One region of the Noviherbaspirillum agri genome, then DNA from elsewhere that is predicted to be linked to it. Evidence: predicted binding sites of a transcription regulator. Region 1 holds the regulator's gene; the other holds the start of a gene.

Evidence for each region. Region 1 encodes FNR, which switches genes on or off when oxygen is low (the NO sensors DNR and NnrR bind a similar motif). Its sites were predicted from a motif close to TTGATNNNNATCAA; they were not measured.
Region 2: a site for FNR is predicted at 4,200-4,213, ahead of ACYVIA_RS02485 (DUF2249 domain-containing protein). Genes of this name have one in related genera too.

What each region holds. Positions count from the first base shown of each region.
Region 1 covers NZ_BAAGWA010000011.1:112,895-119,026, forward strand. Annotated here, with positions in the region: gene ACYVIA_RS17255 (thiamine pyrophosphate-dependent dehydrogenase E1 component subunit alpha) at 1-241, shown strand, start outside; gene ACYVIA_RS17260 (alpha-ketoacid dehydrogenase subunit beta) at 253-1,251, shown strand; gene ACYVIA_RS17265 (hypothetical protein) at 1,284-1,691, shown strand; gene fnr (fumarate/nitrate reduction transcriptional regulator Fnr) at 2,197-2,952, shown strand; gene ACYVIA_RS17275 (hypothetical protein) at 3,126-3,365, opposite strand; gene ACYVIA_RS17280 (FixH family protein) at 3,587-4,120, opposite strand; gene ccoG (cytochrome c oxidase accessory protein CcoG) at 4,153-5,547, opposite strand; gene ccoP (cytochrome-c oxidase, cbb3-type subunit III) at 5,604-6,132, opposite strand, start outside.
Region 2 covers NZ_BAAGWA010000001.1:577,973-584,104, reverse strand. Annotated here, with positions in the region: gene ACYVIA_RS02500 (amidase) at 1-1,247, shown strand, start outside; gene ACYVIA_RS02495 (D-amino acid dehydrogenase) at 1,400-2,653, shown strand; gene ACYVIA_RS02490 (NAD(P)/FAD-dependent oxidoreductase) at 2,646-3,761, shown strand; gene ACYVIA_RS02485 (DUF2249 domain-containing protein) at 3,825-4,088, opposite strand; gene ACYVIA_RS02480 (NAD(P)H-hydrate dehydratase) at 4,334-5,866, shown strand; gene ACYVIA_RS02475 (ABC transporter ATP-binding protein) at 5,948-6,132, opposite strand, start outside.

The DNA of each region.
Region 1 (6,132 bases):
GCGCGGGCACTTCGAGCCGGATGACCAGGCCTACGTCGCCCCCGACGAACTCGCGGCATGGCGCACCAGGGATCCGGTTCTGGCGATGCAGCACAGACTGGTCGAACGAGGAGAAGCAAGCCCGGCGCACATCGTCGAGATGGAGCAACGGGTGGAAGCGGTGATTGAGCGCGCGGTAACGTTTGCCAGCGACTCACCCTTCCCGGCGCTATCCGAATTAACCAGCGATGTCTACGCATAAGGAGCGAAGCCATGCCACAAATGACTGTCAATGAAGCCGTCGGCCAGGCGCTCGCCGAAGAAATGCGCCGCGACCCGAGCGTACTGATATTCGGTGAGGGCGTCGCCACCAAACGCCCCGAGCTTGTGCGGGAGTTCGGCGAACTGCGGGTGCGCAACACGCCGCTGGCCGAGGGCATCATCGCAGGCACCGCGGCTGGCGCAGCCGCGACCGGGCTGCGCCCCGTGATCGACCTGCTTTTCGCCCCGTTCCTCTGCTTTGCCATGGAGGAGATCGTCAATAGCGCCGGCAAGCTGCGTTACATCTCGGGCGGGCAGTTCGAATTCCCGATGGTCGTCATCGCAATGACGGGCAGCGGCTGGGGCGTCGGCGCACAGCATAATCACAACCTCGAGGCCTGGTTCGTGCACAGCCCGGGCCTCAAGGTCGTCATGCCGTCTACTGCTGCAGACTTCAAAGGACTCCTCAAATCGGCCATCCGCGACAACAATCCGGTCCTGTTTTTCGTCGACATGCCGCTTGGCTACGTGCCGGGTGACGTGCCAGAGGGGGAACACAGCATTCCTCTCGGGAAGGCGGCCACCCGACGCGCCGGCGAAGACATCACCCTGATTTCCTACGCCAAGATGGTCGATACCTGCATGCAGGCGGCGGACCGGCTGGCGGACATCGGAGTCGATGCCGAAGTCATCGACCTGCGCTCCCTGAAACCGCTCGACGAGGAAGCGATTCTCGCCTCCGTGCGGAAGACAGGCCGCGTCCTTGTCGTGCACGAGGCAAGCCGGCTCTGCGGCGTCGGTGCGGAGGTTGCGGCCATCGTTGGCGAACACGCGTTTTCCACGCTCAAAGCACCTATCGTCCGTCTCACTGGCCCCGATGCACCGGCGCCTTCCAGCCACGTACTGGAGCAGGCTTTCATGCCTCAACCGGCAACGATCGTCAATGCAGCGCTCAGGATGATGAACCGCGAGGCGGCTGCCCATCAAAAAGCTGAAGCACAAATCGCATAACCACCGTCATAACCAACTTGAAGAGACACATCATGCGTACCTCAAATACCATCTATCCCACCTTCTCCACCGCCGGCATCATCTGGCTCAAGCTGGCGGTGGTCTACCTGATCATCGGCGTCGCCCTGGGTATTGGCATGGGCGCCAGTGAAGACTTCACCTTGCGCCCAGTCCATGCGCACATCAATCTGCTCGGATGGGCAACCATGGCCTTGGCCGGGCTTGTGTACAGCGTCTTTCCGACTGCCGGCACCGCCAGGCTCGCGCGCATCCATTTCTGGGCCACGAATATTTCTCTGCCCGCCATGTCCCTCGCGCTCACCTTCGTCCTGCTCGGATCGCGTCAGCTCATCCCCCTCCTTGCCGTCGCCGAGATCCTTGCAGCGCTTGGCATCCTTGCCTTTGCCGCGAATATCTTCATCAATTTGAGAAAAGACTGATTCGAGCCCGATTACCGATCCGGCATGGATTTGCCGCACGCTGGCTTCCCTCTCCCGCTTGTGGGAGGGGGCCGGGGAAAGGGCACAGTTCAACAAGGCACAGCCGAATCAATAAGAGCCCTGCTTGATACGAGGTTGGCGGCTACAAGCGTCAACCTCGAAATTGAGACCAACTCCATTCCCAAATCCGGGAATCCGCAATGCGTTGCAGCTGCTGCCATACGCTGCCACGTTGTGTTGTCACGCTGCCAAACTCAATGGCCTTCGGTCCTGCGCGAGCCGAATACGCCTTAAAATAGCGGTCGATCGTTCGTCAGCACTACTGACAGCACCCCGCAATCAATCCTCGCTTCACAATCCCTGATTTCAAAATACGTGCTTGGTACGGGATTTGCATCACTATTCTTGATTTCGCTCAATTAATGAGTCGAATGGCCACTGTGGCTTTGATGTGAACTGGACAACGAGCACAACTATGATTCTGCATCGCATGAACTTCTCTGACATGACCCAGACGGTTCCGTCTACCTCGTCCGCAGGCAACGTGCAGGACTTGCGCACTCGCTGCTCCGCTTGCAGCATGCATCAGCTTTGCCTGCCGATGGGACTCGGTGCCTCTGACATGGACAAGCTCGACCAGATCATCGGCCGCCGCCGCAAGGTGCCGAAAGATACGCACCTGTACCGCGTGGGCGACCCGTTCACCAATCTGTATGCAATCCGGCTCGGGCATTTCAAGACGCATCAGATCAATCCAAGCGGCGACCAGCAAATCACCGGTTTCCAGATGGCGGGAGAACTGCTCGGCATGGACGCCATCAGCACCGACCGCCATCATTGCAACGCCATTGCGCTCGAAGATAGCGAAGTGTGCGAAATCCCGTTCGCTCGCCTGGAAGCCCTCTTCGCCGAGATGCCGACCTTGCTGCATCATTTCCATCGCATGATGAGCCAGGAAATCACACGCGAACAAAGCGTTATGCTCCTGCTGGGAAATATGCGTGCGGAACAACGTTTTGCCGCCTTCCTCTCCAACCTATCGTCACGCTATTCCGTCCGCGGGTATTCGTCGACGACCTTCCAGCTGCGCATGACGCGCGAGGAAATCGGCAACTACCTCGGCCTGACGATTGAAAGCATCAGCCGCCTCCTGTCCAAGTTCAAGAAGCAAGGCTGGATCAAAGTCAATAACCGCGAACTGGAACTGCTCGATACGGCAACCCTGAAAGCAGTTGCTGCCGGCACCCGTACCTGCAGCTGAGCACCGGATCCCGCCGAAGGACTCGCTCCCCCTGACCTTCGCTCACAGCTGGTCAGGCGGAACGCGCTGTGTCAGATTTTCGAAAAACTGCCGCATCAAGCGGCAGTCCACTCCCCGGCAGGGTTTGCCTGCACAGGGGCGGAACCATTAACCGAATTTCCGATGCAATAGAGTTAGAGTGGAGTGTTCCGCTCGTTCGGTGTACCGATCAGGTAACACGTCAACATACTGGCCAGGGAACAGAATAGCCAGAAGATAAAGAAGCCGATGGTATACGCTGCCATCGGAGTCAAATCGATATCACTGCCCACAAGCGACAGGTCGTTCGGATCAAAGAGGGAAAAGAAGAAACCTTCTGCGACTATTGCCACCAGGAACGACGGCCACAAGACGACCATCAACAGTCGCGTCATCACACTACCCTCCTTTCAACTTGAAACGGATGTATTTAGCAAAAGTACATCATAAACGTTCAATCAGACAACATTTGCACACGCATAACTTCTCGATACTGGGAATTATGTTCGAGATTCCGGGAATGCGCAGAGAGGGTTGATTTTCTGTCGTGAACGAGAAGGACAGAGAGGAAGGAAACGAACGTCGTGGCGAGACCATTGCTCTCGCCACGCGTTAATCAATGTGGAACGGTAATCGGGTGGAGCGTGATCTGGGGTTCCTGCGGCCAGGCCCAGACACCATTGAGCCGCCAGTCCCGATGCTCCCCTTCGATCAGGATCTGCCAACGAGCCATATCCAGCATAGGAAGCGCAACCGAAAAATTGCCGCTCTGGTCCGGCTGGGCGACCAGCTTGAGGTCCTTTTCCGGCCGTGTGGAATGAATGAGGCTGATAGACAGTTTGTCAGCACGCCCTTCAAGCCCCCGTACAGTCCCGGCCAGCATGCTGGCCGCCGCATCATACCGGACCTCTGCCTCGAGCTGCATTTCTGCCGCAACACGGTCGCGGCTCAGGTCCTGGTTGATCGCCTTGCCCTGCTTGTAATAATCATCCACGACCAAGGCATCAGGCCGCGATACCGCAAGCCATGTCGTATAGATCCCTGCGAGGACCACCACAAACGGCCCCAGCATCAACAGCCAGGGCCAAGGATGTCTGTACCAGGGTTTTATGTCGCCAGAGTTACCTGGAATTGATGTCTTGACTTGCATACGGCTCTCCAATGAGATGCTGCAACGGCCGCTTAACGCGGCACGATGAACACAGCTTTTTCCCTGACATGCAAACGCTCTTCGTCAAGCGCCTGCAACTCGAAGGCAATCTTGTTAGACCCTTTTTCGCCCTTGCCGTGCGCGACGCGTACACGCACCGGTACAGCCCGGGAGGTCGTGCCATCCAGCTCCACTTCATCGGGTGAGGCCAGGGCAATCGAGTCGATACCAGAGACGCTGATCTTGTAACGATGCGGACGTTCGTCGGTATTCATGATCTGCAGCCGGTAGACATTCTCGATCATGCCATCCTCCACTTCGCGCCCCATCGTGCCACGGTCGCGGATGACATCAAGTTTCAACGGCGTGCGCGTCAACAGCGAGCCAAGCGATGCTGCAATAATCAGAATCAGGATGGCGCTGTAAATCAGCACGCGAGGACGCATTGCGCGCCGCCGCACCTCCTTTGCGGACAGTTTGTTGCTGATCGCGTTCTCGGTGGTATAGCGAATCAGCCCGCGCGGCGCACTGATCTTGTCCATCACCGAATCACATGCATCGATGCATGCAGCACAGCCAATGCAGTCGTATTGCAGGCCGTCGCGGATATCAATCCCCGTCGGACATACCTGCACACACATCGAACAATCGATACACGATCCCAGGTTGGCGTTTGCCGACGACTTGCTCCGCGCGCCGCGCGGCTCGCCACGCTCCCGGTCGTAGGTAACGGTCAGCGTGTCCTTGTCGAACATCGAGCTCTGGAAGCGGGCATACGGGCACATGTACTTGCACACTTGCTCACGCATCCAGCCGGCATTACCGTAGGTAGCAAAACCGTAGAACAGGATCCAGAACCATTCCCATGGGCCGAGGCCGAGTGTCATGACCGACTGGCTCAACTCGTGGATCGGAGTGAAATATCCCACGAAGGTAAACCCGGTCCACAGAGAAACCGCACCCCAGACAAGGTGCTTCGCACTCTTCCTCGCAATCTTTTCAGCAGACATCGGCTGCTTGTCGAGCCGCATGCGGGCGCTGCGTGAGCCCTCGATCTTGTTCTCGATCCACATGAAGATTTCGGTGTAAACCGTTTGTGGACACGAATAGCCGCACCAGAGGCGACCGGCAATTGCCGTGAACAGGAACAGCGCGTAGGCGCAGATGATCAGCAGCAGCGCAAGGTAAATGAAATCCTGCGGCCACAGCACGATGCCGAAGATATAAAACTTGCGTGCGCCGAGATCAAACAGCACAGCCTGCCGGTCGTTCCAGGACAACCAGGGCAGGCCATAAAAAACAAGCTGGGTCAGCCAAACGCAGACCCAGCGCCATGTTGTGTACCAACCTTTGATCTCTCGCGGGTAAATCTGCTCCCGCGCCTGGTACATCTTGACTACTGAAACCTTTACTGCAGGTTCACTCATTAAAGTTACCCAATCATGGCATGGCGGCGTCTCCGTGCCGCCATGCGGTTAGGTCGTCACTTTTGCGCGACTGTCGTTTTGTCGTTGGACAGGCTCCAAACGTAAGCTGCCAGTACATGGACCTTCGCTTCGCCCAGGAATTCCTTGAACGGCGGCATGGTGTTCGTGCGGCCCTTCGTGATGGTTTCCTTGATGGTGTCAGCGCTGCCGCCGTACAGCCAGGTCTTGTCTGTCAGGTTTGGAGCACCGATTGCCTGGTTACCCTTGCCCTCCGGACCATGACATGCTGCGCACGCACCGAACTTCTCCTTGCCAAAGGCGGCTTTAATCGGATCGGCGGTGGAACCGGACAGGCTAAGTACGTAGTGTGCAACATTTTCGACATCTTTGTCGGATCCCACTGCGGCTGCCATGGTCGGCATCATGCCGCTGCGGCCACCGAGGATGGTGGTCTTGATCACTTCCGGATCGCCGCCATACAACCAGTCGCCGTCGGTCAGGTTCGGGAAACCCTTGTTACCGCGGGCATCCGAGCCGTGGCACTGTGCGCAGTAAGTCAGGAACAGACGCTCACCGATGGCACGT
Region 2 (6,132 bases), on a different contig from region 1:
TGGATGAGGCGGCGCGGTCACGATCTGTCTTCACCCGGCTATCTCCTGTATCCGCACGTGCGGCGGCCGATTACGCAGATGCGCTGCACTCCGCAGGCGCGGCTTTACCCGCAATTGCGGGCTTGCCGGTTTCGGTCAAAGACCTCTTTGATACTGCTGGCGAATCGACATGGGCCGGCTCCGTTGTCCTCAAGTCTGCCCCTCCGGCTCTTGCAGACGCTCCCGCAGTGCAGAGGCTACGCGAGGCAGGAGCCGCAATCATCGGCAAAACCAACATGACGGAATTCGCTTTCTCGGGAGTTGGACTCAATCCGCACTTTGGCACACCGGCCAATCCGGCGGACCAAGCCGTTGCACGCATTCCCGGCGGCTCCTCGTCGGGCGCCGCTGTCTCGGTTGCTGCGGGCATGTGCGTCGCCGGGCTGGGATCGGATACCGGAGGCTCGATCCGAATTCCCGCCGCGCTTTGCGGCCTGGTCGGTTTCAAGCCGACAGCTCGCCGCGTACCGACAACGGGTGCAATTCCCCTGTCAACCACGCTCGACTCGATTGGCGCCATTACGCGCTCGGTCGATGACTGCATCCTGATCGACAGCATCATTGCAGATGAACCGCTTTCAATTCCGGATCTGCCCGTCAGGGATCTGCGCCTAGCCGTCCCGCAGACCTTGATGCTCGATGCGCTGGAGCCGCATGTGGCAGCATCCTTTTCGTCTGCACTGTCGCGCCTGTCCAAAGCCGGTGCGCGGATCAGCGATGCGCCCTTCACCATGCTTGCCGAGAGTGCCGCTCTCAACAAGTTCTCGGGAGCGGAAGCGTTTGCCTGGCATCGGAGGCTGCTGGCTGCTCATGAATCCTCCTACGATCCGCGGGTTGCAAAACGCATCATGCTTGGCGCGGTCATGAGCGCGGCAGATTACATCGATCTGCATCGCGCCCGGCGCGACTGGATCAGCAGGATGGAAAAGGAGATGGAACGATTCGATGCCCTGCTCATGCCGACAGTGCCGATCGTTGCTCCTCCGATTGCAGAACTGGAAGCATCGGACGACACCTTCTTCAAAGTCAACGCTCAACTCCTCAGGAATCCGTCCACAATCAACCTGCTCGACGGCTGCGCCGTCTCGCTTCCGTGTCATGCAGCGGGTACCCTGCCTGTAGGCCTAATGATCGCTGGCGCTGCAATGACAGACCATCACGTCCTTGCCATCGCGCGCGCTATCGAAAGGACAATGCAAAGTGCATAACGTCGCAATCCGGCATCAGTCGATTTTTGCTGCGAAGTTCAAGCGGACACCGGTAACCGCAACGACTAGAATGATGCCCTCGAACTGGAAATGTTTCGTATGGTCTACCACTCCGTATCGTTTCCTGAGTAATGCATTGACAGGTTAAATAAGTGACACAGAAGCAGATTGCGGTAGTCGGCGGAGGCGTTGTAGGCGTTTGCACGGCCTATTTCCTTGCAGCCGCGGGACATGAGGTCGTCGTCATCGAACGGCATCAGAACGTGGCCCAGGAGGCCAGCTTTGCCAATGCTGGCATCGTCGCCCCGGGATATGCGACACCATGGGCTGCTCCTGGCATGCCGCGCAAGATCCTCTCCCGCCTCCTCCGTTCGGAGGCTCCTGTGATGCTGAAGCCGACCATGGATCGTGCGACCTGGCGCTGGGTGCGCAGATGGCTGTCGGAATGCGAGCTCGACCGCTACCGCATCAACAAGGCCAGGATGCAGCGCATTGCTTTCTACAGTCGCGATGTCCTCCGCGAGTTGCGGGAGTTTCATCAGATCGAATACGAGCAAACCCAGGGTGTGCTTCAATTGTTTCGCACCGAAAAAGACAAGCGGATGGCGTCCCACAGCATTGCGCTGCTTGAGGAGAATGGCGTTCCGCATCAGGTTCTCGACGCTGACGGCGCGCGCGCCATTGAACCCGCATTGTCTTCGCATTCCTCTTTAGCGGGTGCGCTGTATCTGCCGCAGGATGAAGCCGGCAATTGCCCGCTATTCGCAAAGCGGCTGAAGCAGATTGCGAGCTCCCTCGGCGTGCAGTTCCATTTCGCCTCTACCGTCCATGCCATCGAGCCCGAAACGCATGGTGTGGGACTGCGCATTGACAACAACCGTTTTTCTGCAGACGCCGTTGTTGTGGCCGCAGGCGTAGAGAGTGCTCAACTGCTCAGGCCATTGGGAATTGACATTCCCCTCTATCCTGTCAAAGGTTACTCAGCTACGGCATCGCTCAGGAACTTCGAGCATGCGCCTCAGGCGGCCCTTCTTGATGAAGCATACAAAGTCGCGATTACGCGGCTGGGCAGCCGGATCCGGATTGCAGGCACGGCGGAGATCGGCTCCTCCGGCACAGAGTTGAATGAACGCGCGATACGCACACTGATCAAGGTCGGCAGCGACTGGTTTCCCGATGCGGCAAATTACGCGAAAGCGAACTTCTGGTGCGGTGCACGCCCCATGTTGCCGGACGGTGCGCCACTGCTGGGCGCGACACCGGTGCGCAACGTCTATGTCAACATCGGCCACGGTTCGAACGGCTGGGCGATGGCAGCCGGCTCTGGCAAAGTGGTCGCAGACATCGTTTCCGGTGTGACGCCCGAAATCGACATGGATGGACTGACGATGTCGCGCTATGGATAAGGTCGACTGCGTGGTCATCGGCGCGGGCGTGGTCGGCCTCGCCGTCGCTCGCTCCCTTGCCCTCGCTGGGCGCGAAGTGCTCGTTCTCGAAAAACATCCCGCGATCGGTATGGAGACCAGCTCCCGCAATAGCGAAGTGATCCATGCCGGACTCTACTATCCGGCGGGAAGCCTGAAGGCGAAGCTTTGTATAAAGGGGCGCGATGCCCTCTACGATTACTGCGAGCGGAGAGCGATCTCCTATCGTCGTTGCGGCAAACTCATCGTCGCCACATCGGATTCGCAGCTGGACAAGCTGTCAGCCATTCATGCACAAGCACTGACAAACGGTTGCCATGAAGTGAGTTGGATCAGCGGGCAGGAGGCAAAAGCACTGGAACCCGCCCTCAACTGCGTTGCCGCGCTCCACTCCCCGAATACCGGCATTTTCGACACTCACGCCTACATGCTCGCGTTGCAGTCCGATGCGGAGCATGTCGGCGCCCTCTTCGCTTTTAACAGCGAGGTGGGTGAAGGGTGCGTAACTGTGGAAGGGCTCGCCATGCAGGTACGATCACCTGATGGGAGCGAGACGGAAGTATTGGCAAACACTGTCATCAATTGCGGCGGATTGTGGGCACCGCAGCTTGCCGCGGCAATTCGGGGCCTGGACCGGAAGAGTATTCCGACGCCACATTTCGTGAAGGGCAACTATTACACACTCGCAGGCAAGGCGCCCTTTTCGCACCTTGTGTACCCGGTGCCCGAAGTCGGTGGTCTTGGCGTACATCTCACACTCGATCTTGGCGGGCAGGCTCGTTTTGGCCCTGACGTCGAGTGGCTGAAGCATGACGGCGGCGAGCTTGACTACACCGTCGATCCGCGACGTGCTGACAGGTTTTACCAGGAGATACGTGCCTATTGGCCGGACTTGGCCGACGGTGCATTGCAGCCGGCTTATTCCGGCGTACGCCCGAAAATCAGCGGCCCGGATTCACCAGCTGCCGATTTCCTGTTTTCCTCACATGGAACGCACCATTACCTCGGCTTGTATGGAATCGAATCCCCCGGCCTGACGGCTTCCCTCGCTATCGCCGAACATGCTACGGCGATGGTAATTCCAGAATAAAAACGGGCACACCATTATTTGGCATGCCCGCAATACTACGAACTCAATTGTTAGCTGGACGGCTTAAGCTGTAACCAGGAAGTCGATCACGATTTCACCCGGCTCACGCTGCACGTAGGCGATCTTCACGCGAGAACCGAAGTAACCATTGATCTGTGAAAGCAACGGGAGTGGATCATGGTCGTTGCAGAACCGCATTGTCTCACCCGGCTCAAGCGCATCAAGGGCGCCGAAGATCGCGGCATGCCTGAACCGTTTCGCGATTCCGCGCGCATCGAACGGGTAAATTCCGCCTGCCATCTGTGGATGAGAACAATCATGTGCCATGTCAAAAGCTCCTTCGCATAAAAAACGTCGTGGGATCGCAGGTCGTTCTGCCGAATCCAGTGGTATCGGATCCGCAACCAACTTAAGATTCATTTTAAATGAAGCTTTTAATTGATGCAAACCAAATCCATCTTTGGCGCAAGTCGTGGCATTGGTCGCAACAGCTCGCATATATTCGCGGTGAATGAGTTGGCATAGAATGCAATACCATTGCGCCAACACTTCTGCATATGGAATCCGCCTCGATGCTCTCCTCTACCACGCTATATCAGGTTGCCGAAATTCGTGCGATTGAAGAGTCAGCACGGGTACAGCTACCTGCAGGTACATTGATGCAGCGAGCGGGAGACGCTGCTGCTCGTGTTGCGTTGAAGTTGCATTCCGAGTCGCGACAAGGAGCGCCGGTGCTCGTACTCGCCGGCCCGGGCAATAACGGCGGCGATGCGCTGGAAACGGCCTTTCATCTCGCGAATTCCGGCGTGGAGGTCGTAATCCTGTTATGTGCAGACGCGAAGCGTCAGCCGGAGGACTTGCAGCGCGCGCTTGCCAGGGCGAGAAGCACTACCGCTCGCTTTCTTGAACCGACCATCGACGCAGTAAATGCTCAACAGTGGTCCCTCGTCATCGACGGCCTTTTCGGGATTGGTCTTGCGCGCCCCATCTCCGGGGAGATCCGCTCTTTGGTCACAACCATCAATCGCCTATCCTGCCCTGTCCTTGCGCTTGATGTCCCGAGCGGGCTCGATGCCGATACGGGGAACATCGTAGGAGACGCAGGTGTGGGGGTTCGTGCGACACATACGATCACATTCATCGGCGACAAGCCTGGTTTGCATACTTGCAATGGGCGTGATTACGCGGGAGAGGTTGAAGTCGCTGATCTGGAAATCGCCCCAGAGCTGCTCCCATCAGCGACGGCATTTTTGAACAGTCCGGACGCCTTTTCTCCTTTTTTGCGCCGTCGTCCGCACAATTCCCACAAGGGCAGCTTCGGAGACATCATCATTGTCGGCGGTGCGCATGGCATGGCCGGTGCGCCGATTCTGGCGGCACGTGCGGCCGCAATGAGCGGCGCAGGACGGGTATTTGCAGCGTTTATCGATCAGCCCCCGCCCTATGACAGCGCCCAGCCGGAACTGATGTGCCGCTATGCGCCCGACATGGAATTCTCTGGCGCAACAATCGCCGCCGGCCCGGGGCTCGGCACCTCACAGATGGCCCGTGACATCCTCTCGAAGGTTTTGCATACGCTTTCGCCGATTGTGCTGGATGCTGACGCCCTAAACCTGATTGCGGTCGATCCTGGACTTCAGCAGGAACTTGTGCAACGTCGCGCTGAAACGATCATTACGCCGCATCCACTTGAAGCGGCACGACTGCTGGGTGCGACATCCAAAGAGGTACAGGCGAACCGGCCTCGTGCAGCGGTGAATCTAGCACGTAGATTGAATGCAATCACTGTATTAAAAGGATCGGGAAGCATCATCGCAAAACCCGATGGCACCATATACATCAACCCCACGGGCAATCCGGCATTGGCAACCGCCGGCACCGGCGACGTTCTTGCCGGTATTTGCGGTGCCTTGGTTGCGCAATCATTTCCTGCCTGGAACGCCGCACTCGCAGCTACCTGGCTACACGGACAAGCTGCGGACACATTGACGGCTCAAGGAACAGGCCCAATCGGCATGACCGCCAGCGAACTCCTCCCCTGTGTCAGGACGATTTTGAACCAGCTCACATCGCGATACGCGCCGTACCGGCCACTACCTGACTGACCTGCGCCCTCACGACTTGGCCGGCATAACAGCAATTCTCCACACGAGGTCGAAGCGCTCACCATAGTTCTGGATCAGACCTCAGGCCATCAGGCGACCCGCGGCAATCGTAATAACACGCTTGCAGCGGGCTGCAATGGAAGAATCATGGGTGACGAGCACCAAGGTTGAGCTACGTTCCTCATTCAGCTCAAACATTAGTTTGATAACCGCCTCCCCGGTAGCCGCATCAAGGCTGCCAGTCGGTTCGTCGGCAAACAGCAGCG